2 regions of the Methylobacterium sp. CM6241 genome follow, and region 2 is predicted to be linked to the other one. Evidence: predicted binding sites of a transcription regulator. Region 2 holds the regulator's gene; the other holds the start of a gene.

Region 1 (14,557 bases), 820 kb from region 2:
CACCCTGATCCGCCCGACCCCTTCGGTAATGGCGGTATCGAGGCGAAATTCCTGGCCGATCAGCCCGTTCGCACCCCGATTGAGACTGTTGGGCCGTCCGGCCATCCGCTTCTGCGCGAGGATGACGAGCCCCACCGAGAGGCCGGCGAAGAACAGGATCTGAGCCTGCCAGGGCATGGGCACGAGGGCTGTCTCCAGCCCCGTGATCATGGCCGCGATGCCGAGCCAGACCAGGAACACGCCCGAGATCGCGAGCTCCGCTCCCATCAGGAGCAGCCCGATCAGGACCCAGGTCCAGACCGGCCCCAAAGCGCTCAGGATGTCGAGGTTCACGAGGAGCTTCCGCTGCTCGGCCCGACTTTGGGCGGCAGGCCGGAGCTCTTTCGCGTCTGCGCCGCTCCCTCGCCGAACACGCTACGGGTGATCTCGGCGATGCCACCCAGGGTGCCCGCGAGGGAGGCCGCCTCGATCGGCACCACCACCACCCGCTGGTTCGGTGCTGTGGCCAGGGCCTTGATCGCGTCCACGTATTTCTCGGCCACCAGGAAATTTGCCGCCGCCAGATCGCCCTCGGAGATGGCCGCGCTGATGAGGCCGGTCGCGCGCGCCTCCGCCTCGGCGCTGCGCTCGCGCCCCTCCGCGTCGCGGAAGGCAGCCTCGCGCCGGCCTTCGGCTTCGAGGATGGCGGATTGCTTGCGCCCTTCGGCGCGCAGGATATCGGCCTGCCGATGGCCCTCGGCTTCGAGTACGGAGGCACGCTTCTCGCGCTCGGCCTTCATCTGGCGCGCCATGGCGCCGGCGAGATCGGCGGGCGGCAGGATGTCCTTGATCTCGATGCGAGTCATCTTCACGCCCCAGGGCGAGGAGGCCGCGTCCATGACATGGAGCAGGCGCTCGTTGATCTCGTCACGGTGCGACAGCAGCTGGTCGAGATCCATGGAGCCGACGACGGTGCGGATGTTGGTCATCGTCAGCGTCATCATCGCGGTTTCGAGGTTCGAGATCTCATAGGACGCCTTGGCCGCGTCGAGCACCTGATAGAACACCACCGCGTCGATCTTCACCCCCGCATTGTCGCGGGTGAAGGCCTCCTGGCTCGGCACCTCGATGACCTGCTCCATCACGTTCACGCGCCGGCCGATCCGCTCCACATACGGTGCGATCAGGCCGAGCCCGGATTCGAGGGTGCGCGAGTACCGGCCGAACCGCTCCACTGTGTAGACGTGGCCCTGCGGGATCACGTTGATGCCGATGGCTAGGGTGACGACCACCAGGATCACGAGCGCCACCGCCACCACGCTCAACCCGATCGAGAGATCCATGCCTGTCCCCACATCCCTTCAAGGAAGGGCATTGAGGCCGAGCGTCTTCCCCTATGCAAGGCGAATCATCCTCGCGTCAGCGCGCCCAAACTCCGAGGCGTTCCGTCCGCGCACGGTCTTCGGCAGCGACGAGATCGGGCGTTGCCTCCGAAGAGGCCCGGCCTCCGCCGTTGAAGAGCACGACTTCGGACAGGTCGCGGCCTTCCACCGCGCAGAGATAGGCCGCACTTCCGGCGACCGGCTGGCACGTCACCGGACGGCCGGCGAGGTAGCGGGTCAGTTCCTCCGGCTGCCCGCCACGGACCCATTCCACGCCGAACAAGCGAACGAGCTTGCCGCCGACGCGCAGGGTTGCGGTGTCGATCACTTCGGTCTTGCCGGTGACGGCATTGGACGGCTGTGGGGGATTGGCCCGGCTCTCCTCGGCCGAGGGCGGGCTCGGCTCTTCCGCGGGAATCCCGGGGGGCGTCGCCGGCGGAACGGTCTCACGCGGGTTGGTCATGGTGGATGGCTGGTTCTGGGCCTGCTGCGTTTGGGGCGGCTGCGTCGGCGGGGCCGAATCCTGTGCCTTCGTTTCTTGGCGCGGAGCTTCCGCATCCGGTGCGGAGGCCGGCCTGTCTTCCCCACCGCCCTGGGTGAGGAGCAAGATGAGGGCGAGGCTGCCAAGCAGTCCCGCGCCTGCGAGCACGCTCGGCCGGGTCAGGATCGTGCCGTCATCCCGCCGAAGGCGACGGACCCGGTCACCGGCGCGGGCGAGCAGCCCGGGCCAGCGGGCTGGTTGCGCTCCTTGGCCTGGGGTCGCCAGAGGAGACGTCGTGCCGTTCTTTGCAGCGAGGCCCGAGAGACGCTCACGAGCGATGGCGACGGTCTCGCGGGTCCTGTCGCCGAAGGAGGCCCCGATGCGCATGCCGCGCTCGCGCAGACTCGGTTGCGGCCCGGCGCCTTGCCCGTCGCTCGGGCGATCGGCCAGGGAGTGGCGGACGTTGCTCAAAGTGCCCGCCAGGGTCGCCGAGACCGCAGCCGCGGCGGACCTTCCCCTGGCGACCGAACGGGCCATCACGGAGCGGGCCAGCTCAGACTGCGTTTCCACGAACCGGGACGTGGCCGCCTTGATCTCGTCCGATGCGGTGGGCTCGGGCGGCACGTCCGCCACGGGTTCGGGTGGCACCGGTACGAACAGCGCCCCATGACGCTCCCGCAATTCGGCGAACAGCTCCGATAAGGTCAGGGGGCCGGTCTCGCCCTGACGCGGTGTCCCGGAACGGTCGACGATTCGGTAGAAGGGTGGAGCGGATGTCGGCTCGACCACGGCCTCAGCCAAAAGCTGAAGCGTCCGCCGGGCCACCGGGAAAGCGTTCTGGCGCCGGATCTCCGCATCGATCAGGGATTTGACTGCCTCTCGGGCAGCCCGAGCAGCGACAATGGCCGGAGCCTCGGCCTCGTCGGACGGATTCGTTTTCGAAGCCTTGCCGGTGGCGCGCGTCCTGTCGGCGGCGCGTGACGTGTCCGTTGCGCGTGTCTTTGGGGCGGTCGCGATCATTGGTTCGACTGTGGCTCAGGCACCATGCCGTGTCGATACGGCCGCACTCAGCGGTCCAGGTGCGAAGCGGCGCAGGACGCGGCTCGACTCAGACACGATCACCGGGCGTGATCCGGCGAACGAAATCTCGAGGGTCAGTTCCGCCACGCCCTGCGAGCGGGCACCGTTCCTTGGGTTCGCGGCACGGAAATCGAAGGTCGAGCGCACGATACAGCTGCTCGTGTTGACGCTGCAGGCCGTGCGCGGGGAGCCGTCCTGCATCACGTAGCGGCGGTCCGGCCAGCGTCGGACGAAGCGGCGCTTCTCCGCCATCACCGCCGTCAGCGACAGGGTGCGACCGTGGAAGCGGACATGATCGGCGTAGAAGCGCGGTGCTGCGGCGACCATGCCATCGCCGGGCTCAGAGATCGCGTCGAGATAATCCTCGTTCAGCCTTTGGGCCTTGCGTGCCCATTCGGGAAAGCGATCCTCGGAGGCCATCGCCATGCTCGGGGGCGGTGCGCCGGGGGAGACGGTGAGGGGAAGCGCGTTCGGCGGAACCTGCGAGAGCCGGCGGGGGGAATGCCTGGTCTCGGCGTGGCGGGTGCCACGACGAGCCCGCCGCGGTGCCTCCGCGCCTCTCTCCGCGACGGATGCGGCGCGCGTCGTGGTCTCGGGCTTCGCCGCCTGGGCCGGGCTGCTCTGGGGGGCCTCTTGCACCGCCTGAGGGGAGACAGGTTTCGCCTCACTCTTGGGTTCGGGCTTCACATCGGCCTTGGCCGGGGGGTCGACCCAGGCCGGGCGCCCCTGCGCCTCGGCGCTGACCGTAGAGACCAGGGCCACGAGAAGGGCGGCCGAGCAGGTGGAGAACAATCCGTGGTGCATGGCATCTCACCGCTGTCGCGAACGACGTGGAAGGTGGGCACGACCGCATCAAAGCGCCCGGCCGAAGGAAAACGTCGAAGGGAAACGTCAGGGTCGCGTGTTCGGTTGCCCGCGTCGAACCGGGTCGTTCACCAAAGGACCTCGCCCCGGCAAGAGACCTAGCATACCGCCGCGCCGACCGGTCGGGTCAGCCTTCGTTCCCCGCGCTATGCCCGTTGTTCCCAACGGTTGGCGGGCATTCTCCGCCGAAGTTGCAGGCACGCTTTCTCCCTGGGAACATCCTGTCCCCGGGGCGTTGCCGCCGATCTCCTGAAGCCGATCTCCTGGGCATGACCTCTTGCCATCCTCGCGGGAGCGCCCACCTCTTGAGAGCTTGACGGGTCCGGGCCCCTCTGGCGGCCGAGGCGTCGGCCGCGATGTCGGACTCCTTCTCTGCCTTTGCGCTGACGCGGCGCGAACGCACCGGGGGGTTCTGACACACGTGGTTGTATCGATGATCTTTTGCGGCATCTCGGGATGCTCGTTTTCGGAGGTGGCCTCATGAGTGCCGCATCCACTCGCCGGGCCCTCCTCCTCGTCAATCCGAACGCTCGGAACGGCTCGTTTTCCCTCGACGCCGTGCGCGATTCCTTGCGCGCCGCCGGCATCGAGCCCTTCGAGCCGCCGGGCGATCCCGATTGCACGGCAGTGATCAAGCGTCACGCGAAGGAGTGCGATCTCGTCATCCTCGGCGGTGGCGACGGCACCATGAATTCGGCCGCTCCCGCTCTGGTCGAGACCGGATTACCGTTGGGGATCCTGCCGCTCGGCACCGCCAATGACCTCGCCCGCTCCCTCGGCCTGCCCACCGACCCGGTGGAAGCCGCCGAGCTCATCGGCACGGCGAAGCCCCAGGCGGTGGATCTCGGCTGGGTCAACGGCCGCTACTATTTCAACGTCGCGAGTATCGGCTTCTCCGCCGATCTTGCGGGTGACCTCACCGCCGAATCGAAGAAGAAATGGGGCACGCTCGGCTACGCCATCGCGGCCATGCGCGTCCTGAGGCGGGTACGTCCCTTCACGGTCTATCTCGAACATGACGGACTGACCGAGACCATCACCACGATCCAGGTCTCGGTGGGCAACGGGCGCCACTATGGCGGCGGGATGACCGTGGAAGAGACCGCCACCGTCGATGACGGCAAGCTCGATTTCTATAGCCTGGAGGTCACGCATTGGTGGCGGCTCATCGCGCTGCTGCCGGCCCTCCGTCGGGGCACCCAGGGCAAGGCCGCCGACGTTCGTGCCTTCAACACCACCGAGATCGTAGTGAAGACGAAGAAGCCTCGTCCGGTGAACACCGACGGGGAACTCTCCACCTATACGCCGGCGCATTTCAAGGTCGTGCCCAAGGCCCTCCGGATCTTCGCGCCGGAACCTTCTGAGCGTCCCGGCATCGTGCCCGCCGCATCCTGATCTTCCGCCGCTTTCCGACCTGACGACGTTCGAGGTTTTCTCCCCGTGGATTCGCTTCTTCAACTCGCCGCCGACCCGACCGCCTGGGTGGCGCTCGCCACCCTGATCGTGATGGAGGTGGTGCTCGGTATCGATAACCTGATCTTCATCTCGATTCTCACCAACAAGCTGCCGGCCCATCAGCAGACCAAGGCCCGCCGCATCGGCATCGGCCTCGCTCTGATCCTTCGCCTCGGCCTGCTCGGCACCGTCGCCTACATCGTCCACCTGACGCAGCCGGTCTTCGAGATCTTCGGCAAGGCCTTCTCCTGGCGGGACATGATCCTCATCGGCGGCGGCCTGTTCCTGCTGTGGAAGGCGACGAAGGAGATCCATGAGAGCGTCGATCCCGACGACGGCCACGAGGACGCGTCCGCCCCGGTGGCGCTGAGCTTTGCCACAGCTGTCGGCCAGATCCTGGTCCTCGACCTCGTCTTCTCCATCGACAGCATCATCACGGCCGTCGGCATGACCGATCACGTGCCGATCATGGTGATCGCCGTCATCACGGCCGTCACCGTCATGCTGCTGGCAGCCGACCCGCTGGCGCGCTTCATCGCCGCCAACCCCACCGTGGTGATGCTGGCTCTCGGCTTCCTCATCATGATCGGCATGACGCTGATCGCGGAAGGTTTCGGCGCCCACGTACCGAAGGGCTATATCTACACTGCCATGGCCTTCTCGGCCGGCGTCGAGGGGCTCAATCTCCTCGCCCGGCGCCGGAAGCGGGGCAAGACCAGCGCGGGGTAGGGGCAAAGCCCCTCCCCTTCAGTTTCACGGGAAAACGAAGAAAGGCCCGACCGGGACAGCGGTCGGGCCTTTCTTCGTTCGATTATCGATCGGTCTTGGCGGATGGGCTGAAACTTCACTCGCTCGCCTGCGCAGGCGGGTGACGGTCCGCGGCCAACGTCGCCGGTCGCGGACGCGTCTTCGTGACCGCCTACAGGATCGGCTCGCGTAGGGCCGAGGTCTCGCGAGCACAGATCGCCGCGTCCGGTGGCAAGCCTTCTTGCGAGAGGTTCTTGCCAATCTCCACCCGTGCCTTTTCGAGATCGGCCCGGAAGCCCGCATCGCCCTGGAGCGCGCTGATGACGACGCTGGCCGTGGTGCGTCCGGCCTCCACGTCGCTGGCCCAATGCACGCCGCAAACGATGCGGTTCTCACCGTAAGCCTTGCCGCGCAGGAAGAACTGTGTGGCCTTCTCCGGCACCAGGGCCGCGAGGATGGATGCGTAGGCCCAGCCTTGAGTCGCGTGACTCGAGGGGAAGCTGAACGCGTCTCCGAGTTCGCGGGTCCGCGCCACGCAGATCTCCGCGTCGTTGCCGACGAAGGGACGCAGGCGACGGTAATGTTCCTTGAGTGGGCGGGTGGCCCGGCTGATATCGAGGCGCGTGCGTTCGAGCAGCGTCATCAGGGCCGGCGAGCGGGACTGATCGATCTTGCGCCCGAGTACGCAGGCGAAATCATCGAGGATGGCCGAGGGGCCGTCCGCCACATCCGCCGTGGCGAGTTCCCAGCGCGCGCTACCCTTCAGGGCGCGGGTCGCCGAGAAGATGGTCTTATCTGCCGTCTCGGCGGCCGATTGACCCCGCGGGGGCGGAGGCAGGATCGCGACTGTATCGGGTGCTGTGGCGTCGGACAGATAGGGCGCGCGTGCCGGCATCCCCGGCGTCAACGGTGTCGCTGCGACGGCCGGCGCCGACCGAGGCTTTCCGCTCGTGGCTTTGGTGTCGGCGGGGTTCGGCGTGGGCGCCTGCGCCATGACGGGAGCCGCCATGAAGGCGCAGGACGTGAAGGCAAGCGACGCGAGAGCGGGAAGCAGAGGAGACATGGCAGCGGCTCAGGGTGAAATGCGTCGGGAATGGCAAGCGATAGGGGAGCCATAGGGTTCCTGAACGACACTCGTATGGCACTCGAAACGCATGACATTTCGCCATTCCGTAACGAATGTGTCCCTCGGCGGCCGCGGGATCCCCCTAACGGATGCCCGCGCGGATCGCGGCGGCGACCTCCCACGGATATTCCTCGTGCGGGCTGAGGGCCCCCGGAACCGAAGCCTTGGCCACATGGCCGGCGGCGATGAGGGCGTCCATCTCGGCGCCGGACCGGCGCGGGGCGCGTTCGGGACGCAGGACCAGGATCGGCGGAAGCCCTTCGGCTTCGAACAGGGCCAGGAAGTCCTTGCGGCCCTTGAACGGGTCGAGCCCTCCGGTGACGAAGGCCGCCGTGCCGAACCGGCCACCCGGCTGGAGCGTCACGGCATGTTTGTCGGCGATGATGCCCGGTGTGACGTGGTCCGGATCGGCATAGACATGCGCGCGCATCATCCGGCCGATCACCGGGGGACTGATATTGATGCGGTAGAGCGCCTCGCCGAGAAGCGGAAGCTCGATGGCCTTGCGGATCCCCGAGAGCCAGCCACGGCGCGCATCACCGAGCGCGGTGGGCAGCGGTCCACGCCATGTGGGAGCGACGAGAGCGAGCTGGTCGAACTGGCCTGGATGCCGTTGGGCGGCTGCCACGAGATAGGGGGCCGCATGACCCGCCGCGATGCCGATGGCGTAGGGGCCCGGCACGGCTGCGATCAGCGAATCCATGAAGGCATGGAAAGTCTCCGGCTCCATGGCGATGCGGGATCGCGGATGGTTGCCGAAGCCGGGCCAGTCGGGAATGAGGCAGCGGCAGTCGTGGCCCAGGATCTTGGCCAGGGGCCGCATCTCCGCCCGTGCTGAGATCGACGACAGGGCGGGCAGGAGCAGAGCGGCCGGGCCGCTCCCGACGATGTCGCACGGCGTAGGGACCTTGCGCTCCAGCACGTCGAGCTGAAAGCCACGGGTGGAGTGGGCAGGCTCGATCATCGCTGGCAACGCCTCATCCGGGACGGTCTGCATCGGATTGGAGATCTAACGCGCCGGTCGCTGCCGCATAGGCCGGCTCGGTGTCGCGCCAGGGCCGATGACGACCGTCCGCCTCCCCTCTTTCCTCGACGGGAAAGAGGGGAGTGCCGATCTGCGTCTAATGCGAGCGCGTCTCAGGTCCGGAGCAGCTCGTTGATGGCGGTCTTGGAGCGGGTGCCGGCATCGACGCGCTTGACGATGACGGCGCAGTAGAGGCCGGGGCCGGGCGTACCGTCGGGCAGGTCCTTGCCGGGCGTCGTGCCCGAGACCACCACCGAATAGGGCGGCACGCGGCCATACATGACCTCGCCCGTGGACCGGTCGATGATCTTCGTCGACGCGCCGATATAGACGCCCATGGAGAGCACGCTGCCCTCACCGACGATCACGCCCTCGGCCACCTCGGCGCGGGCGCCGATGAAGCAATTGTCTTCGATGATGACCGGGTTGGCCTGGAGCGGCTCGAGTACGCCCGCGATGCCGGCGCCGCCGGAGATGTGACAGTTCTTCCCCACCTGCGCGCAGGAGCCGATCGTCACCCAGGTATCGACCATCGTGCCCTCACCCACATGGGCGCCGAGATTGATGAAGGAGGGCATCAGCACCGCGCCCGGCGCGATGTAGGAGCCACGGCGCACGAAGCAGCCCGGCACGGCCCGGAAACCGGCCTCACGAAAATGCTTCTTCTTCCAGCCTTCGAACTTCGATGGCACCTTGTCCCACCAATTGGCGCCATCGGGTCCGCCATGGATGATCTCCATGTCGTTGAGGCGGAAGGACAGCAGCACCGCCTTCTTGAGCCACTGGTTGACCTGCCACTCCTCACCGACCTTTTCGGCCACGCGGGCCTTGCCGGTATCGAGAAGATCGAGAGCCTCGTCCACGGCGTCGCGCACGGCGCCCTTGGTCGAGACGTCGATGCCGGCACGCTCCTCCCAAGCGGTCTCGATGGTGGTGGAGAGATCGGCGTGGGACATGGTGGCGTTCCGGTCGGTTAGGGGGAAGGGCCGTGCTTACAAAAGGCGGCCCGGCCTGTCACCTCGGGGCGTCAGGCGAGACGCAGGCTCACTCGCGGCAACCGTTACGGGTTTCCTCCCGCACGATCTCGCCGACCTTCGCCCGGTCGCGGGCAGAGAGCGGGACGTCGCGGATGTCGGAGAAGCGGCAATTGACGTTGCCGAAGGCCGAGATCGCCCGCTGCGTCTTGAAGCAGTAGCCGGCCTCCGCATAGACCGCGTTGCGCTCGCCCCAGAGCTCGTCGCAGGGGGATGCGGCCAGGGCGGGGGCGGCGGGCAGGAGAGCGAGGCACAGAATCACGAGGGCACGCATGGGCACTTCCTGGGCAGGTGTGAGAACCTGAAGGCTTGTGGCCCGTCTGTGCCGGTTTCGCCAGATCTCGGAGCGCGCCGATCGGCCGTCAGAACGCATCGATCCTGGCGCGGACGCCGTCGAGCCCCTTCACCAACGCATCCAGGTCGTCGGCGAGGGTGGCGTGGATCGTCTCGGCCGCGTCGGGAAATTCCTCGAGCACCCGGCGCATCAGCGTGGGCGTGATTCGGACGACCTCCGCCGGTGTCACGGCATGGGCATCGGTGGGGCGCTCGCCGCGCAGGAACAGGGCCATCTGTCCGATCAGGGCGGAACGGCCGACCCGGACGGGCTCGGCTCCGTCCACGCGGGGCGCCAGTTCGATCGTTCCGGACATGACGACGAACCCGCCATCGCTGCGCTCGTCGCGGGCGAACAGGACGTCGCCCGCCGTCAGGCTGCGGCGCTCGGCGGCGAAGGAGAGGAGTCTCAGGGCATCGCGCGCCATGTGGCTGAACAGGGGCGCGGCCGCCAGGATCGCGATGTCGTCGTCGAGCCCCAATGCCGTGCGCTCCCTCAAGACGGAGGTGACCCCTCCGGCGGATCAAGCCTTAGCCGAAGGCGGGCGAGGGGGAAATCCGGCGCTGCACCGGCGCAGGGACGGAGCGTCGATCAAACAGATGTCATGAAACCGGTCGATAGACGCGTCTCTCAAGCAAGACGAAGACGGAAATTCCGGTGTCCAATCACTTCTGCCTGGATCCGAACGATCCCTATGCGCAATCCGAAGTCCTGGTTTTCTTCGAAGGCCAATATCCGGATATCCGCCTGCTGTCGGTCATCGACCGCAACGACGACGAAATCCTGTCGGATCTCGTCCACGAGCAGCAGCGCGACCTCATCCGGGAGATCGCGGCCTTCTACACGTCCGGCGGTGATGCGCCGAACGCGGCTGCCTGATCCTCAGGGCAGCAGCTTGTAGCCGCCGCCTTCCGTCACGAGGATGGCGGTAACGGCCGGGTTCGGCTCGATCTTCTGGCGCAGGCGGTAGATGTGGGTCTCCAGCGTATGCGTGGTGACCTGCGCGTTGTAGCCCCAGACCTCGGCCAGGAGCGTATCACGTCCCACCACCTCGCGGCCGGCACGGTAAAGGAAGCGCAGGATCGCGGTCTCCTTTTCGGTGAGCTTCAACTTCGAGCCACGCTCGCAGACGAGGAGCTTTGCGCCGGGGCGGAACGTGTAGGGGCCGATCTGGAAGACCGCGTCCTCGCTCGCCTCATGGCTGCGCAGATGCGCGCGGATCCGCGCGAGGAGCACGGCGAACTTGAAGGGCTTGGCGACATAATCGTTGGCGCCCGCCTCCAGGCCCTCCACCATGTCGTCCTCCGAATCCTGCGCGCTCAGCATGATAACCGGTCCGCGGTAGCCGTTGCGGCGCATGGCCCGCACCGCCTCCCGCCCATCCATGTCCGGCAGGCCCACATCCATGATCGCGAGGTCGATCCGGTCCTCGGCCACACGGGCGAGGGCGGATTTCGCGTCTTCCGCGCTGACGATGACGAACTCCTCGTACAGATCGAGTTGCTCGATCAAGGTTTCGCGCAATGACTCGTCGTCGTCGCAGATGAGCAGGCGATGGGTGGTCGACATCGGCCGGGATACTTTCACACGCAGCTGGGAAGACCGGACGGGCCGGTCCCGAAAACCTGAGAGATGGCCGAATCGTCGGCCGCGAGCGTAAAACAGCAGAGTGATGGATGTTTTATGTCAGAACCTTGAACGACTTCGCGGCGAGGCCAGACTTCGTACATTCTCGACGGCTCCACGCCTCGAAAAGTTTCTCGCCGGCGCGACCATCGAGCGCCGTGACGAGGAACGCGCTGGTCGGAACCGGTCCGTTCGGACGATAAGTCGGGCATGATCCCGCTGACCCTCTCTCTCATCCGCGTCCGCCGGCTGGTGGGTGACCCGACCCGCGGGCAGATTCTCATGGCGGGCTCCATCATTCCCTGTGCGCTCGGCCGCTCCGGCATCGGGCAGGTCAAGCGGGAAGGGGACGGCCTGTCCCCGCGCGGTCGTTTTCGCCTCCGGGCCGGGGCCTATCGGCCGGACCATTTCGGCGCGCGCCCCCGCACCGCCCTGGCTCTGCGCCCGACGCGGCCGAACGACGGCTGGTGCGACGACCCGCGCGACCGGCGCTACAACCGCCCGATCACCCTGCCCGCCCCCGGCGTGAGCGCGGAACGGATGTGGCGGGAGGACGGTCTCTACGACCTCGTCGTCGATCTCGACTACAACCGGCAGCCGATCCGGCCGGGACGCGGCTCGGCGATCTTTCTGCATGTGGCACGGCCGGGATACCTGCCGACGGAGGGCTGCGTGGCGGTGAAGCGAGCCGATCTCGTTCGCCTGCTGCGGCGCGTCGGGCCGCGTACGCGGCTGCAGATCCTCTGACGGCCGCATCCTGCTACCCACGCGTCGGCAGGGCGGCGGGCGAGACGTCCCGCCGGTCTCCTGGACGGGACAGGGTCATGACCAGGATGGCGGCGAGGATGCACAGGGCGCCGGCGGCGAAGAAGGCCGGCAGGTAGCTCGACAAGGCCGTGCGCGACAGGCCGGCGCCGTAGGCGATGGTGGCGGCCCCGAGCTGGTGGCCCGCGAACACCCAGCCGAAGACGAGGTTCGCCTTCTCGCGCCCGAACCGGGATGCGGTGAGCCGTACGGTGGGCGGCACCGTGGCGATCCAGTCGAGCCCATAGAAGGCGGCGAAGACCGACAAGCCGACGAAGGAAAAGTCGGAGAAGGGCAGGAACATCAGCGAGAGGCCGCGCAGGCTGTAATACCAGAACAGGAGCCAGCGGTTGTCGTATCGGTCGGAGAGCCAGCCGGACGCCACCGTGCCGATGAAATCGAACACCCCCATCGCCGCGAGCACGCTCGCCCCCTGGACCGGGCCGATGCCGTAATCGGCGCAGAGGGGGATGAAATGGGTCTGGATCAGCCCGTTGGTGCTGGCTCCGCAGATGAAGAACGTGGCGAAGAGAACCCAGAACACGCCCGTGCGCGACGCCTCCGCCAGGACCCCGAGGGCGGAGCCGTTCACGGCCGGCGGCGCGACGGCGCCGGTAACGGCGGTCTCGCCATAGGGGGCGAGGCCCATCTCCTCCGGCCGGTCGCGCATCAGCGCCGTGACGGCGAGCCCCGCCGCGAGCAGGAGTCCACAGATCACCAGGAGTGCTGCACGCCAGCCGAGATGCTCGGTGAGGGCGGCGAGGAGCGGGAGAACGATGAGTTGGCCGGTGGCCGAACTGGCGGTGAGGAGACCGACGACGAGGCCGCGCGACCGCGAGAACCAGCGGGTCGCGATGGTGGCGCCGAGCACCAGGGCGGTAAGCCCCGTGCCGATGCCGACGACGACGCCCCAGAGCATGACCAGCTGCCAGACCTCGCTCATGAAGAGGGAGGTGAGCAACCCCCCGACGATGAGGAAAAGCGCCAGGAGCACGATGCGGCGCGGGCCGTAGCGGTTCATCAGCTGGGCCGCGAAAGGCCCCATCAATCCGAACAGCACGAAGCGCACGGCCAGGGCCGATGAGATCGTCGCCGTGTCCCAGCCGAACTCCTTCTGAAGCGGCAGGATCAGGACGCCGGGCGCACCCACGGCGCCGGCCGTGACCAACATGGTGAGGAAGGTGACGGCGGCGACGACCCAGCCGTAATGAACGTTCCGGCGGGCGAGGGGCCCTGCGACGGCGTTCGATAACGATCCGAAGGGAGCAGTGATGGACATACGGCCTCTTCGGGTTCCGCATGGTGGTTCGGCGTGACGACCCGGCGAACAAGCCCGGCACCACGACGCGGTCGGCCTTGCTTAGGCGCATATGCACCCGTTAGACAAGCATCTCGTCCCCGAACCCAGTGATTCCGTATATCGAGGATTTCTCACGATGGATTTGGCGTCACCGTGCCACTGCATCGCCCTACGCCAGGCATCGCGGCGGCTGACGCAGCATTACGACCAGCATCTCGCGCCCACCGGCCTGCGGACCAGCCAGTACGGAATGTTGCGCAGCCTAGGTCGTGTCGGGCCGATCTCCATCAACACCTTCGCGGAGATCATGGTGATGGACCGGACCACGATGGGGCGCGCTCTTCGTCCCCTCACGCGGGACGGGCTCGTCGCCGTCGGTCCCGGGCCGGATGGTCGCACGCGCTCCCTCACCCTCACCACTGCGGGGCGGAGGCGAATGGAGGACGCGCTTCCCCTTTGGGAGCAGGCGCAGCAGACGTTCGAGGAACGCTACGGAGCGGTGCCGGCAAGCGACCTGCGCCAGGCGGCGCTCAGCCTGGCGAGGACGGAGCTGTCACCAGCCGCGTGAGAGGGGCGGCGGGCGAGTGATCCGGGGGCGGGACCGCGCATGGTCCAGCCTCCGGTTGTCCCAGTCGCCTTCAGAAATGCCGCGCCAGCACCTCGCGGACGCGCTCGACCATCTCGTCTTCTTTCACCGAGAACTGGGCCGGGCGTGCCGCCTTCCATTCGGCGTTGCTGGCGATGTCGCCCGCCGCCTTGGCACCCTCAATGAGGTCCTTGACCTGGACTTCGCCGGCCTCGCGCTCGTTGGAGCCCTGGATGATGGCGCAAGGGCTGCCGCGCCGGTCGGCGTATTTCATCTGCGCCTTCATGCCCGAGCCGCCGAGATAGAGTTCGGCGCGGATGCCGGCCTCACGCAGGCGCGCCACGAGGCGCTGGTAATCGGCGATGTTGTCGCGGTCGAGAACCAGCACCACCACCGGACCGGGCTTCGCGGTGCCCTCGAGCAGCGGGCTCCCGGTCAGTTGCAGCGCCGAGAACAGGCGCGACACGCCGATGGAGAAGCCCGTCGCCGGCACCGGCTCGGCGCGGAAGCGGCCGACGAGGCCGTCATAGCGGCCGCCGCCCGCCACCGACCCGAAGCGCACGGTCTGGCCCTCCTCGTTGGTGACGGGGAAGGTCAGCTCGGCCTCGTAGACAGGGCCGGTATAGTATTCGAGGCCGCGCACCACCGAAGGGTCGGCCCGGATGCGGTCGTGGCCATAGCCCGCCGCCGCACAGAGCCGCATGATCGCTTGCAGTTCGGCGATGCCTTCACGGC
Region 2 (14,557 bases):
CGGCGCCCACGATACGAGCAGAAGCACGAGAGTGGCTCCTGTCGTCCATTGACCATGGCCCCGGTCCGCGAGCCGCCCGGCCCCCGTCGCGGCCATCGCTCCCGCCAGGCCTACGAGGCCGAACAGGCCAATCCAGGTATGGGAGTAGGAGAAGGGCGGCGCACTGAGCGGCAGCACCAGAGCGGTCCAGAATGTGCTGAACGACGCAAAGATCAGAAGCGCGAGAACACCCCGAACCATCAAGACCGGCTCGCTGAGGAACAGGATGGGGACCGAGCGAAGTGCAGCGACGTAGCTGCCGGTTCCGGCCGGGATCCGATGCCGTGGCAGGACGCGCACGAGCAGGCCGACGAGGGCGAGCGACAGGATCGCGGAGACCAGATAGACCGCTCGCCAGCCACCGATATCGGCCAGTATCCCGGCCGCGAAGCGCGCCGCCAGGATGCCGATCACGATGCCGCTCGTGACTGTACCGACCACCCGACCTCGTTCGGTCGGTGTCGCGAGCGTCGCGGCGAATGCGACCAGGACCTGAACCACGACGGCGAGCAACCCAACCGCCGCCATGCCGGCGAACAGGATCGCTCCGGACTTGGCCGTGGCCACTGCCACCAGCGCGAGCACCGACAGAAGCCCCTGGCCGAGGATGAGGCGACGGCGGTCGATGAGATCGCCGAGCGGCACGATGAAGATCAAGCCCAGCCCATAGCCGACCTGGGTCAGGGTCACCACGAGCCCGATCGCGGCAGGCGAGATGCCGAACTCCTGCGCCATCGCATCGAGCAGGGGCTGGGCGCAGTAGATGTTCGCGACGCTTAAGCCGGCGGCGACGGCGAAAATCAGGATCGTCGTCCTGGGCAATGCCCCCTCCGGCTCGGTAGAGGTTCGCTCATCTCTTCCGTGCGGCATGGCGGTCCTGTCGATGAAACCCAATCTGGTTTCATCTTGAGACCACTTGTACCCGGCCCATTCCAGTTCTAAATTGAGACCAGTTTGGAACGGGAGCGTACCTTCGTGGCAAAGCGCGTCAGCCTCTGGAACGCCGGGTGCCCGGTTGCGCGCGCGCTCGATGTCATTGGCGACTGGTGGTCGCTCCTCATCATCCGCGATGCTTTCGACGGTGTTCGGCGCTTCAGTGAGTTCCAGAATGGTCTCGGCATCGCCAAGGGTATGCTGGCGACCCGCCTTTGCGACCTGACCGAACGGGGAATTCTGGAGACGGCGCCCGCCTCGGACGGGACCGCCTACCGGGAATACGTCCTGACCGAGAAGGGGCGCGGCCTGTTCCTCGTCATCGTCGCGCTTCGACAATGGGGGGAGGCTCATCTCTATGGGCCGACCGATCGCCGGTCTCGCTTGGTCGATCGTGAAGTCGGGGCTCCGGTCGCTCAACTCACCTTGCGATCCGCCGATGACCGTCGTCTCGGTTGGTATGACACGCGGGTGTTGAAGCCAGACGTCACCTGACAAGGTGACGTAGCGACGTCGAAAGCGGATAAACCGCATAGCGGAGCGGTCGTTTCCGCCCATGATCAATGTCCGCTCTCAGCGGATGGCGGCGGCCGCTGGATCCGTCGACGTTGGGCCGAAAGTGGGCCCGGCAGCGGGCACCAAACGTCGGATTTCCGCCCCCAGGGCTGACGGATTCAGACATCTGCCCAATGGCTGTTCCCTCTATCCAGGAAGATTCGACAGGCGCGCCCGCCACCCGTCCCCTGTAAAAAGAGGGGGACTCAGGCTGCCCGCCAGATGGGTGAATGCCTGAGCCCCCCGGGGCGAGCACATGCCGGAACGGACAGACGTCCGAGATCGAACGCGCTATCTCGTGGCGGCCGGAATGGCATCGGTTCGCGAGGATCGCCCGGAGGCAAGGCGACCCGCCATCGTCACGATGGGGACGCTCTTTCCGGACTGAGCGGCGCGAAGCCGGCCGTGGCCTCACTCGTCCGTGGAGAACATCTCGTCGAAGGAATAGCCGGAGCCGCGCACGGTGCGGATCGGGTCGCTCTGGCGCGGGCGGTTGATCGCCTTGCGCAGGCGGCCCACATGGACGTCCACCGTGCGCTCGTCGATATAGACGTCGTGGCCCCAGACCCCGTCGAGCAGCTGCTCGCGCGAGAACACGCGGCCGGGGCTCTGCATCAGGAATTCGAGGAGCTTGAACTCGGTGGGCCCGAGATGGATCTCGCGGCCCTGCCGGCGGATGCGGTGGCTGACCCGGTCGAGTTCGATATTGCCGGCCACCAGCAGGTCCGACACATGGGTCGGCTTGGCCCGCCGCAGGAGCGCACGCACCCGCGCGAGGAGCTCCGGCACCGAGAACGGCTTGACGATGTAATCGTCGGCGCCGGTGCCGAGGCCGCGGATGCGGTCGCCCTCCTCGCCCCGCGCCGTCAGCATGATCACCGGCAGCCGCTCGGTCTCCCGCCGTGCGCGGATGCGGCGGCACAGCTCGATGCCGGACAGGCCGGGCATCATCCAATCGAGCAGGACGAGATCGGGAACCTGCTCCTGAAGGCGCAGATCGGCCTCGTCGCCCCGCGCGGCGGAATCAACGACGAAGCCCTCCGCTTCCAGGTTGTAGCGGAGGAGGAGAGTGAGGGCCTCCTCGTCCTCGACGATCAGGATGCGCGTGTTCATGCGGATGTTTTCAGGGTGATGGCGACCGTCCCGGATGGACGCGACGGCCGCGCCGAGCGTGTGCTGGAGCGGCCGGCAGGGGCAGCGATCAGGCGCTGGCGGGCATCGACACGGTAGCGTAGTTCGACGCGTCGTTCTTCGGGCGGTCCCGCTCGGCGAGCTCGTTCGTGCCGGTGACGAGATAATGGATCGTCTCGGCGATGTTGGTGGTGTGATCGCCGATCCGCTCGATGTTCTTGGCGCAGAACAGGAGATGCGTGCAGAACGAGATGTTGCGCGGATCTTCCATCATGTAGGTCAGCAGCTCGCGGAAGAGCGAGTTGTAGAGGGCGTCGATGGAATCGTCGCGCTCCCAGACGTCGAGGGCGGCCTTCACGTCCTGGCTGCCATAGGCGTCGAGGACGTCCTTCAGCTGCTCCTGCACCAGGTCGCCCATATGCTGGACGCCGATGACGATCTTCTGCGGCTGGATCTGATCGGCGATGGCGACCACGCGCTTGGCGACGTTCTTGGACAGGTCGCCGATCCGCTCGAGATCGTTCGAGACGCGGATCGCCGATACCGTCTCGCGCAGGTCGATGGACAGCGGCTGGCGCTTGGCGATGAGCAGGATCGCCCGCTCCTCGACCTCGTGCTGGATCGCGTCCAGACGCTTGTCGGCGGCGATGACAGCCTGGGCCAGGGGCACGTCCCGGCGCACCAGGGCATTGCCGGAATCGGTCATCATCTTCTCGGCGATCCCGCCCATCTCGGAAATCGAGCGGCGCAGGTTTTCCAGTTCCGTGTCGTAGGAACTGACGATGTGGTTGGGCATGCTCGCACTCCTCGACCGAGGCCGCCCCTGGCAGCCCGCATCGCATAGGATCGGGACCGGTGCCGCGGAACGCGGCCCCGGCGGGCTCAGCCGAAGCGGCCGGTGATGTAGTCCTGGGTCTGGCGCTTCTCGGGGTTCATGAAGATCCGTGTCGTCGGGCCGAACTCGACCAGTTCGCCAAGATACATGAACGCCGTGAACTGCGAGATGCGCGCGGCCTGCTGCATGTTGTGGGTCACGATAACGATCGTGAATTCCGAGCGCAGCTGCTCGATCAGCTCCTCGATGCGGCCCGTGGAGATCGGGTCGAGGGCCGAGGTCGGCTCGTCGAACAGGATCACCTCGGGACGCTGGGCGACGGTGCGGGCGATGCAGAGACGCTGCTGCTGACCGCCGGAGAGACCCATGCCGGATTGCTTGAGCTTGTCCTTCACCTCGTCCCAGAGGGCGGCCTTGCGCAAGGATTCCTCGACGCGCACGTCGAGATCGGCCTTGGGCAGCTTCTCGTAGAGACGCAAGCCGAAGGCGACGTTGTCGTAGATCGACATCGGGAAGGGCGTCGGCTTCTGGAACACCATGCCGATGCGCGAGCGCAGCTCGTTCAGATCGACCTTCGAATCGAGCACGTTCTGCCCGTCGAGGAGGATCTCACCCTCGGCACGCTGCTCCGGATAGAGGCTGTAGATGCGGTTGAAGGTCCGCAGCAGGGTCGACTTCCCGCAGCCCGACGGGCCGATCAGGGCGGTGACCTGGCGGTCGTGGAAGTTGAGGTTGACCGACTTCAGGCCGTGGAACGAGCCGTAATAGAAGTTCAGGTCCTTCACGGCGATGCGGATGGGGGCCTGATCGTCGGCCTGGTGGCGACCGGTCAGCTGGGCCTGCGTGATCGCGGGAGCGGCGTTCATCGGATGCGTGTCCTTGTCGAAAACGGGGTGGGACGGGGGCGCGGGATCAGCGCGCCCGCTCGCTCTTGATGACGAAGCGGGCCACGATCGACAGGGCGAGGATCGTAGCGGTGATGAGGAGGGCGCCGGCCCAGGCGAGCTGCTGCCAGTTCGAGTAGGGCGAGAGCGCGAACTGGTAGATCATCACCGGAAGGTTGGGGATGCCGCCCATGAGGTTGGGCGAGAACCAGCTGTTGTTGTTGAGCGCGGTGAAGAGCAGCGGCGCGGTCTCGCCGGCGATGCGGGCGAGCGCCAGGATGATGCCGGTGACGATGCCGGCGCTGGCGCCGCGCCAGGTGATGCTCTTGATGACGATGGAGGGCGGGGCACCGAGGGCCGCGCCGGCCTCGCGCAGGGTCGAGGGCACGAGGCGCAGCATGTCCTCGGTGGTGCGCACGATCACCGGGGTGGCGATGATGGCGAGAGCCACGCCGCCGGCCCAGCCCGAATAGGTCCCCATCGGCCGCACCATCAGCGTGTAGACGAACAGGCCGATGAGGATCGAGGGGGCCGAGAGCAGGATGTCGTTGAGGAAGCGGATCACGTCGGCGAGCTTCGAGTTGCGGCCGTACTCGGCCAGATAGGTGCCGGCCATGACACCCACCGGCGTCGCGATGACGATGCCGATGAGGGTGAGGACCAGGCTGCCGAGGATGGCGTTGGCGATGCCGCCGCCTTCGGAGCCCGGGCCCGGCGTCGGCTCGGTGAAGAGCAGCGGCGAGAAGCCCTTCATGCCCTCGACGATGAGCATGAGCAGGATCGAGCCCAGCACGACGATACCGATCAGCGTGGCGACGGTGCTGCCGACGATGAGGAGCTTGTCGGCGACCCGGCGGCTCGACCGGACCCGGCTGACATGCGCCGGGGCCGCGGTTGTGGGGAGAGTGGTGACGGCGTCCATGATTCGGGCTCCCGGGGTCAGGCGACCTTCACGCGCCGGACGAGCAGGCGCGCGATGATCAGGACGATGAAGGTGATGATGAAGAGGATGCAGCCGAGCGCCATCAGCGAGTTGAGCTGCAGGCCGTCGGCCTCGTTGAACTCGTTGGCGATGCGCGAGGCGATGGTGGAGCCGGGATCGAAGATCGAGCCGGAGAGGCGGTTGGCGTTACCGATGACGAAGGTCACCGCCATGGTCTCGCCGAGCGCACGGCCGAGGCCGAGCATGACCGCGCCGATGATCGAGACCGAGGCCTGCGGCACCAGCACGTGGCGCACGACCTCCCAGGTGGTGCAGCCGATGCCGTAGGCGCTCTCGCGCAGCACGGTGGGGATCTGGTCGAGCATGTCGCGGGTGATCGAGGCGACGAAGGGCACGATCATGATCGCCAGGATGATGCCGGCGGTGAGGATGCCGACGCCCGAGGGGACGCGGGCGTAGAACAGCGTGCCGACGATGGGCATGCCCTCCACTACGCTCGAGACCGGCATCTGCACGTAATGGGCGAAGAGCGGCGCGAAGATGAACAGGCCCCACATGCCGTAGATGATGCTCGGCACCGAGGCGAGGAGCTCGATCGTCATCGAGACGGGCTTGCGCGCCCAGCCGGGGCAGAGCTGCGTGAGGTAGACCGCAATGCCGATGGAGATCGGCACGCCGATGAGGAGGGCGAGGACGGCCGAGACCAGGGTGCCGACGATGGCGACGAGAGCGCCGTACTGCTCCTGGCCGATGTTCCAGGAGCTGGAGGTGATGAAGCCGAGGCCGAATTCCGCGAAGGCCGGCCAGCCACCATAGGCGATCGAGGCGAGGATGCCCGCGAGGAAGAGGAGGACCAGCAGCGCCGACGCGTAGGAGGCGGCGCGGAAGAGCTGGTCGCCGAGGCCGCCCGGCTTCTTGCGAGCGGGGGAGCCCGTGCGGGCCAGCGAAATCTGTTCAGTCAAGGCGGCCATCCGACGTCTACTTCTTCACCTTGAGGGGTCGTATCGCGTGGGGAGACGGGTGGCGAGGTGTGTCGCCATGTCTTCTCGTGGAGCAGGCCCGACGCTTTCGCCGGGCCTGAGAGGGTGGTTCGGTCCGTGAGGACGTGCCTTAGAAGACGGGCTTGCCGTCCTTGCCCTTGATTTCCTTCCACTCGCTGTGGACGAGGGCGACGACGTTGTCGGGCAGCGGCACGTAGTCGAGATCGACGGCGAGCTTGTCGCCGTTCTTGTAGGCCCAATCGAAGAACTTGAGCACTTCCGCGGACTTGGCGGCGTCGGCCGGCTCTTTGTAGACGAGGATGAAGGTGGCCGCGGTGATCGGCCAAGCTTCGTCGCCGGCCTGGTTCACGAGGGAGATGCCGAAGCCGGGAGCGGCCTTCCAATCGGCGGAGGCGGCGGCAGCCTGGAACGCCTTGTCATCCGGGGCCGGGAACTTGCCGGCCTTGTTCTGGATCAGAGTGTAGCTGAGCTTGTTCTGCTTGGCGTAGGCCGATTCCACGTAGCCGATGGAGTTCGCGACCTGCTTGACGGTGGCAGTGACGCCCTCGTTGCCCTTGCCACCCTGGCCGGCGGGCCAGCTGACCGTGGTGGCCGCACCGAATTCCTTCTTCCAGCTCTCGGAAACCGCGCTGAGATAGGTGGTGAAGATGCTGGTCGTGCCGGAGGCATCCGAACGGTAGACCGGGGTGATCGGCGCGTCGGGGAGCTTAAGGCCATTGTTGAGGGCAGCGATCTTGGGGTCGCTCCACTTGGTGATCTTGTTGGCGTAGATGTCGGCGACGAGTTCGCCGGTGAGCTTGAGCTTGCCCGGCTCGACGCCGGCGATGTTCACCACGGTGACGACGCCGCCCATGACGGTGGGGAACTGGACGAAGCCGTCCTTCTCAAGGGCGGGGCCCTTCAGCGGGGCGTCGGTGGCGCCGAAATCGACGGTCTTGGCCTGGATCTGCTTGATGCCGCCGCCGGAGCCGATGGACTGGTAGTTCAGGCCCGTGCCGGTATCCTTGCGGTAGGCTTCAGCCCATTTCGAATAGACCGGGAAGGGGAAGGTCGCGCCGGCACCGGTGATGTCGGCGGCCTGGGCGACGGCGCCGAACTGTGCGGTCGCGAGCCCAATGGCGAGGGCGAAGTGGAAGGGTTTCACGGTGGCTCTCCGTAATCTGTCCGGGCGCTGTGCGTGCCGCGCTGCAAGAGCAATCCTGCTGCAGCGCACCGTTACCCGCCCGATCATGCTGGCTCTATGACGGAGCCATGACAGATCGATGACAGGAGCCGGCCGGCGACCGCTCAAGCGCTGTAGGACAGGGGGAAAACACGGTATGGACCGGGGCTCGAACGAGCGCGGCACGGTTTGACGGGCTCGTGCGTTATACGATTCGGCGATGTCGACGACGGAGCAGCCCGTCTCGCCAGCCGTCCTGGAAGGTCAGCATCTTGGAGAACGAATCGAGCATGACACCCGCCGGGGGTGATGGCGATGCCGATTTCCTCGCCCTGCACGAGCGTAGGGAGGACCTCGAACGCGACCTGGCTTTCGCCCAGCAGCGCCGGCAATTCGGGACCGATCCGGGCGAAGTGGAGAAGGCGGGCCAGGACGAGCGCGCCCTGCTGGCGGAGCTCGACGCGGTGATGACCCTGATCCGCGGCGCCGAGTATCAGCGCATGCCGGGAGCTCGCCGCTGGTAGCGGCGACCTCCGGAGAACGGGATCAGCCCACGCGGCGGCGATCGCGTTCCTTGTGCCGGAGGCGCAGGAGAAGGTCGATCTGACCGTCGGGGATCGGCTGCGTGTCGAACGTGTCTTCGTAGATCGCCCGAAGAGTGCCACCGAGATGGTGACGGGTCGGACTCGACAGGATCGGCATCCCATCCGCTTCGTTCACAGGCCGGGGATCGGTCTCACCGTCACCCAGATCCATCACGCGATCTCCCGATGTGCCGACGCGTTTCGCTAAGATTCCCTGCGTCGTGCTCGCATCATCGGCGAAGATGGTTAACCAAAGGTTAAGGTCGCGCCTCACGCATCCGTGGATTGAAGAAGTCGCGCCGCCGCCGCGCGGGCCTCGTCGGTCACCGTGGCACCGGCCAGCATCCGGGCGATCTCCTCGCGCCGCGCCGGGGCTTCGAGGGGCGAGACGCGGGTGGCGACCCGGTCGCGGCCCTTCACCGGGTCCTTGGCAATGAGGAAATGCGTCTCGGCCCGCGCGGCGACCTGAGGAGCATGGGTCACGGCCACGACCTGCACTCCGGCGGCGAGACGGGCGAGGCGGGCGCCGATGGCATCGGCCACGGCGCCGCCGACGCCGGTATCGATCTCGTCGAAGATCAGGGTCGGGGCCGAGCCCTTGTCGGCCAGCACCACCTTGAGGGCCAGCATGAAGCGCGAAAGCTCGCCGCCGGACGCAACCTTCATCATCGGGCCGGGCCGCGTTCCGGGATTGGTCTGGGCCCAGAACTCCACGCGCTCGTAGCCCGCCGGGTCCCGCGATTCGGGATCGGTGACGATCTCGGTGATGAAGCGGGCGCGCTCCAGCTTCAAGGGCGGCAATTCGGCCTTCACCGCGAGGTCGAGGGCCTTGGCGGCCTTGCGACGCCCCTCGCTGAGCTTGGTGGCGGCCTTAGCATAGGCGGCCTCGGCCTGGGCGAGGGTCGCCTCCAGGCCAGTGAGAGCCTCCTCGCCGGCATCGATGGCGGCCACATCCGCCTCGTAGCGCTGGCGCAGGGCGGCGAGGTCGTCCACCGGCACCTGATACTTGCGGGAGGCCGCACGGAGGGCGAACAGCCGCTCCTCGACCTGCTCCAACTCGCGCGGATCGAATTCCGATTCGCGCAACGCCGTGTCGAGGACGGAATGGGCCTCGTCGAGGGCGGCGAGCGCGGCATCCAGGGCGGCGATGCAGGGCTCGACCAGGGCCGGGATCTGGCTCGCCCGCCGCTCCAGCTTGCGCATCGCCGAGGAGAGGTGGGACACGGCCGAATTCGGGCCGCCCGCCGCCTCGATCGCCTCGGTCAGCTCGCGGGCCACCTTCTCGCTCTGCTGCATGACCAAGCGGCGCTCGGCCAGCGAGGTTTCCTCCCCGGCCTGGGGATCGAGCGTTTCAAGCTCCGAGGCCGCATGGCGCAGGAAATCGACCTCCTTGCGGGCGGCCTCGACCCTGGCGCGATGCTCGGCCAGGGCGGAGCGGGCGGTGCGCACGCGCTTGGCCGCCTCCCCCACCACCGCCAGGGGCGCGTGCAGGCCGCCGAACGCGTCGAGGATGGCGCGGTGGGTGCCGGGATCGGCCAAGGCGCGATCGTCGTGCTGGCCGTGGATCTCCACGAGCGTGGCGCCGATCGCCCGCAGCACCTGCACGCCGACGGCCTGATCGTTGACGAAGGCGCGGGTACGGCCGTCCGCCATCTGCACGCGGCGCAGGATCAGGTCGCCCTCGGTATCGATATCGGCCTCGGCCGCGAGGCGGCGGGCGGGATGGTCGAGGGGCACATCGAAGACGGCGGTGACGCCGCCCTGCCCTTCGCCATGGCGCACCAGGCCGCCATCGCCGCGCCCGCCCAGGGCCAGCGCGAAGGCGTCGAGCAGGATCGACTTGCCCGCGCCGGTCTCCCCGGTCAGGACGCTGAGGCCTTCGCGGAAATTCAGGGCGAGCTTATCGATGAGAACGATGTCGCGGATCGCGAGCTGACTCAGCATGCCGCGGGTTTGGCCTCGTTGGATACGGTGGCCACGTCTTACGGCGAAGCGGCGGCGGCTTCACTCGAAAAATGGCCCGCGAACGAAAGCGTGTCGTCGCGGGCCGGATCGAGCGGCTAGGGCTCGTTTGTCGCCGAACCGGTATCCGCTTCGGCGTAGAGCGCTCAGCGGGCGTCGGCGGTGCGGCCGATGACGCCGCGATAGACCTTGCTGAGCCAGGAGGACTTCTCCTCGCGCGGCTCCAGGCCACCGTTCTGGAGGAGCGCGAACGCATCCTTGTACCAGGGGCTGTCGGGGAAGTTGTGGCCGAGCACGGCGGCGGCGGTCTGTGCCTCGGCGGTGATGCCGAGCGCCATGTAGGCCTCCACCAGACGCTCCAGCGCTTCCTCGGCGTGGCGGGTCGTCTGGTACTTGCTCACCACGTCGCGGAAGCGGTTGATCGCGGCGGGGAAGTTGCGGCGCTCCAGGTAGAAGCGGCCGACTTCCATCTCCTTGCCGGCGAGCTGGTCGCGGGTGATCTGGATCTTGGCCTTGGCATCGGCCGCGTATTCGGAGGTCGGGTATTTCTGGACGAGCTCCTGCAGACCGGCCAGCGCCTTCTCGGAGCGGTCCTGGTCGCGGGTCACGTCGGGGATCTGCTTATAATGCGACATCGCCATCAGGTACTGGGCGTAGGCCGCGTCCTTGCTCGCCGGATGGCGCTGCAGGTAGCGCTTCGAGGCGTTGATCGCGTCGTCGTATTTCTGGCCCTCGTAATTCGAGTAGGCCGTCATCAGCAGCGCTTTGCGCGACCAGTCCGAATAGGCATAGGCCTTGTCGAGTTCGCCGAACTTCTTCGACGCGCCCTCGAAATCCTTGTCCTCCATCTTGGCCAAGCCCTCGCTGTAGAGCTTGTCGGCCGGGACGTCGGGAATGATCTCGGGCTTGTACTTCTCGGCGAAGGGATTGATCGAGTCGAGGGTGTCGCAGCCGCCGAGGCCGAGGCCGCAGAGCGCCAGGAGCACGAAAGCCGTCGCCCCGCGGTTACGATCGTTGAGACGCATTCCGGTTCCCCCAACAGATGCGCCCGGCAAGGGGGCCGCATCGTCAAGCCATACAAATGTCGGTCGAGCGGCTGACGGCACGGTGCCACGGCCCATGTGCCTCTATGGGGCACACGCGACCTCGCCTCTTGTCACGGACGCTTTACCAGTGGCGTCCGATTTGGGCGTGAAAGCGGCGGCCGAGAGGCTGACGCAATCGAAGCGAGGGTGTTGCTGAGAGGTTACAGGTCGCTGGCGAAGGCGGCGAGGCCGAGACCGACGCCGAATTCCGGGCGGGAGGTCTCGCGGCGGGCGCCGGCGGCTTCGAGGATCGTGTAGTTGGCGCGGTCGGCGAAGAGCGCGTCGAGGACGCCGACATTCATCCGGTGGCCGCCGCAATAGGAGCGGTAGGCGCCCTGGATCGGCAGGCCGGCGAGGGCCAGGTCGCCGACGGCATCGAGATACTTGTGCCGCACGAACTCGTCGGCGTAGCGCAGGCCCTCGGGGTTGACGACGGCGTTGTCGCCGACCGCCACGGTGTTCTCGAGGGAGGCGCCGAGCGCGAAGCCGGCTTTCCAGTAGCGCTCCACGTCCTTCATCATGCCGAAGGTGCGGGCATTGGCGATTTCGCGGCGGTAGGAGGCGGGGTTCAGGTCCATCGCCTTGCGGCTGCGGCCGATCACCGGGTTCTCGAAGTCGATCTCCACGTCGAGGCGGAAGCCGCGGTCGATGGGGCAGAGTTCGGCGAAGGCGCGGCCTACCTCGATGCGGACGGTGCGGAGCACCTTGATCCAGCGGCGGGGCGCCCCGCAGGTGGTGATGCCGATGGCGTCGATGGCTTCGACGTAGAGGCGGGCGCTGCCGTCCAGGATCGGCATTTCCGGCCCGTCGATCTCGACGAGGACGTTGTCGATGCCGAGCCCGTAGAGGGCGGACATCAGATGCTCGATGGTGGCGACCGCACCGCTCTCCACGTCACCGATGACGGTGCACAACTCGGTGGCGGAGACGCAGGCGTGGTGGGCCTTGATGAGCCGGTCGTGACCGGTGGGCATTCCGGTACGGAGGAAGCAGATTCCGTGATTGGCCGCAGCGGGATGGAGAGTGATCTCCACCGGCTTGCCGGAATGGACGCCGATGCCACGAAGCGTGGCCGGGCCCTTGAGAGTTGTTTGTTGGTTCGTCCGCATTCCCTAGCCCTCGGCCGTGATCAGGCTCGCTCTCCCTGGATTACGGGATTGCGCCGCCTCTGCGATCCGTCCGCTGCTTGAAGCCCCTGCGAGCGCTGACGGCGAAACCGCCGCGCCTTTTTCGTTCCAAAAATTGTATACGCGGGGCCCGAAGCGTTAGCCAAATCACGCTTTCTTACGCTCTGTTACAGACACGCTTTCCGGAGACGTTCTGGATAACCGTTTTCGGACAAGGACTTAAAACGAGGTTAAGCCCGGGGTCCTGAGACCCCGGGCTTGTTGCATAAACACCGCTACGGACGCTTAGCGTGGCGTTTCAGTTCGCCTGACGACGCAGGAAGGCCGGGATTTCGAGCTGGTCGTCATCCATCAGACGGGGCTGGGGGGCCACACGTCCCTGTGGATCGAGGTTGCCCTGAGCCGGACGGTAGGCCGGAGGAGCCGCCACGGGTGCCCGTTTGGCGTATTCCGGCTGGGGCGCCGGCTGCGGGGCAGGCGCGCGCATCTGCGGCAGCGGGGCGGTCTCGGCCTCCTCGCGGCGTCCGCCGAAGCCGACGGTGGCAAGGCGGCGCAGCAGCGTCATCCGCTTGGAATCCCCTGCCGGCTCGGCCGGCTCCACGGCGTTCCTGGCGCGAAGCTGAGCCTGGCCGGGCATCGGCAGATCCTGGATCTGCGGCATGCGCGGGGCGCGGGCCACCGCCACCGCCGGACGCGGCGGCACGAACGGGCCGGCGGCCTGCTGCACCGGGGCCGGAGCCTGGACCGGAGCCGGAGCCGGCTCGTAGGCCACGGCCGTCCGCGACGGCATCTGGGTCAGGACGACCTCGTCGTGAACGATCGGGGCGGCGGGAGCTTCCATGCGCACGGATTCGGGGGCCATGGCCACCGGCTCGGACGCCACCGGGCGCGGAGCCTGCGGCTGGACCGGCGCCTGGGGCGCGGGGGCGTTGCCGGTCAGCGGCTGCTCTTGTCCGGGGGCACGAAAGGTGGGGGCGGGCTGTGCCGCCCTGGCCCTCGCTTCCGCACGCAGGCGCTCGGCCACTTCAGCGATCCGCTGCTCGGTCTGGACGATCTCGGGGTTGTTCTGCGAATGCGCGGTGATCAGCGCCGGCTCGATGCCGGTGGCGACCACGGAGACGCGGATGATGCCGTCGAGGCTCTCGTCGAACGTGGCGCCGAGGATGATGTTGGCGTCCGAATCCACCTCTTCGCGAATCCGCGTCGCGGCTTCGTCGAGCTCGTAGAGGGTGAGGTCGTTGCCGCCCGTGATCGAGATCAGCAGGCCGCGCGCGCCCTTCATCGACACGTCGTCGAGGAGCGGGTTGGCGATGGCGGCTTCGGCGGCGCGGTTGGCGCGCTTCTCGCCGGAGGCCTCGCCGGTGCCCATCATGGCCTTGCCCATGCCGCGCATGATCGCGCGGACGTCGGCGAAGTCGAGGTTGATGAGGCCTTCCTTGACCATCAGGTCGGTGATGCAGGCGACGCCCGAATAGAGCACCTGGTCGGCCATGGCGAAGGCGTCGGCGAAGGTGGTCTTCTCGTTGGCGACCCGGAACAGGTTCTGGTTCGGGATCACGATGAGGGTGTCGACGGCGGCCTGGAGCTCCTGGATGCCGGCTTCGGCGGTGCGCATGCGGCGCACGCCCTCGAACTGGAACGGCTTCGTGACGACGCCGACGGTGAGGATGCCCATGTCACGGGCGGCGCGGGCGATGACCGGAGCCGCACCGGTGCCGGTGCCGCCGCCCATACCGGCGGTGATGAAGCACATGTGGGCGCCGGAGAGCTGGTCACGGATCTCGTCGATGACCTCGTCGGCGGCGGCCGAACCGACTTCGGGATGCGAGCCGGCGCCGAGGCCCTGCGTCACGCCGAGACCCATCTGGATCACGCGCTCGGCCTTGGAGGAGGTGAGCGCCTGGGCGTCGGTGTTGGCGACGACGAACTCGCAGCCGAGGAGGCCCGATTCGATCATGTTGTTGACGGCGTTGCCGCCGGCTCCGCCGACACCGAAGACGGTGATGCGGGGCTTGAGTTCGCGGATATCCGGCGCTTGCAGACTGATGGCCATGGTGTCGAGCCTCTCGTGCCTTTCACGTTTCATTTGACGACCTCTCGGTGAGACCGCCGATGTGCTTGTGTCGGGTCCGGCGCCGATCCCCTTCTGGGGCGTCGGGCAACCGGTCCCGGCGTTCCTAGAAACTCTCGCGCAACCAGCGGTACACGCGGGGGATGTAGCCGTCGGTTCCGGTGCCCGCGAAGGCGCTGTGCCCGCGCGGCTCGAAATGTTCCGCATGCGCCACCTGCGGGTAGACCAGCAGGCCGACCGCGGCG

What was found. The regulator PhoB, encoded in region 2, activates phosphate uptake and scavenging genes when phosphate is short. The targets are predictions, from matches to a motif close to TGTCATNNANCTGTCAT.
Region 1: a site for PhoB is predicted at 7,116-7,132, ahead of ACYQR9_RS04785 (acid phosphatase). Genes of this name have one in related genera too.

Annotation. Positions count from the first base shown of each region.
Region 1 covers NZ_CM139246.1:1,022,030-1,036,586, forward strand. The annotation lists gene ACYQR9_RS04755 (NfeD family protein) at 1-333, opposite strand, end outside; gene ACYQR9_RS04760 (SPFH domain-containing protein) at 330-1,322, opposite strand; gene ACYQR9_RS04765 (thermonuclease family protein) at 1,399-2,862, opposite strand; gene ACYQR9_RS04770 (hypothetical protein) at 2,878-3,726, opposite strand; gene ACYQR9_RS04775 (lipid kinase) at 4,267-5,181, shown strand; gene ACYQR9_RS04780 (TerC family protein) at 5,227-5,970, shown strand; gene ACYQR9_RS04785 (acid phosphatase) at 6,161-7,051, opposite strand; gene ACYQR9_RS04790 (alpha/beta fold hydrolase) at 7,197-8,078, opposite strand; gene dapD (2,3,4,5-tetrahydropyridine-2,6-dicarboxylate N-succinyltransferase) at 8,252-9,094, opposite strand; gene ACYQR9_RS04800 (YARHG domain-containing protein) at 9,183-9,446, opposite strand; gene ACYQR9_RS04805 (cyclic nucleotide-binding domain-containing protein) at 9,535-9,987, opposite strand; gene ACYQR9_RS04810 (hypothetical protein) at 10,164-10,385, shown strand; gene ACYQR9_RS04815 (response regulator transcription factor) at 10,389-11,075, opposite strand; gene ACYQR9_RS04820 (L,D-transpeptidase family protein) at 11,343-11,879, shown strand; gene ACYQR9_RS04825 (MFS transporter) at 11,893-13,215, opposite strand; gene ACYQR9_RS04830 (MarR family winged helix-turn-helix transcriptional regulator) at 13,373-13,804, shown strand; gene hisS (histidine--tRNA ligase) at 13,875-14,557, opposite strand, start outside.
Region 2 covers NZ_CM139246.1:206,224-220,780, forward strand. The annotation lists gene ACYQR9_RS00985 (MFS transporter) at 1-909, opposite strand, end outside; gene ACYQR9_RS00990 (winged helix-turn-helix transcriptional regulator) at 1,015-1,467, shown strand; gene phoB (phosphate regulon transcriptional regulator PhoB) at 1,939-2,640, opposite strand; gene phoU (phosphate signaling complex protein PhoU) at 2,729-3,454, opposite strand; gene pstB (phosphate ABC transporter ATP-binding protein PstB) at 3,541-4,359, opposite strand; gene pstA (phosphate ABC transporter permease PstA) at 4,406-5,299, opposite strand; gene pstC (phosphate ABC transporter permease subunit PstC) at 5,317-6,291, opposite strand; gene pstS (phosphate ABC transporter substrate-binding protein PstS) at 6,431-7,465, opposite strand; gene ACYQR9_RS01025 (hypothetical protein) at 7,774-8,007, shown strand; gene ACYQR9_RS01030 (hypothetical protein) at 8,030-8,239, opposite strand; gene recN (DNA repair protein RecN) at 8,338-10,011, opposite strand; gene ACYQR9_RS01040 (outer membrane protein assembly factor BamD) at 10,176-11,054, opposite strand; gene lpxC (UDP-3-O-acyl-N-acetylglucosamine deacetylase) at 11,276-12,223, opposite strand; gene ftsZ (cell division protein FtsZ) at 12,540-14,294, opposite strand; gene ftsA (cell division protein FtsA) at 14,419-14,557, opposite strand, start outside.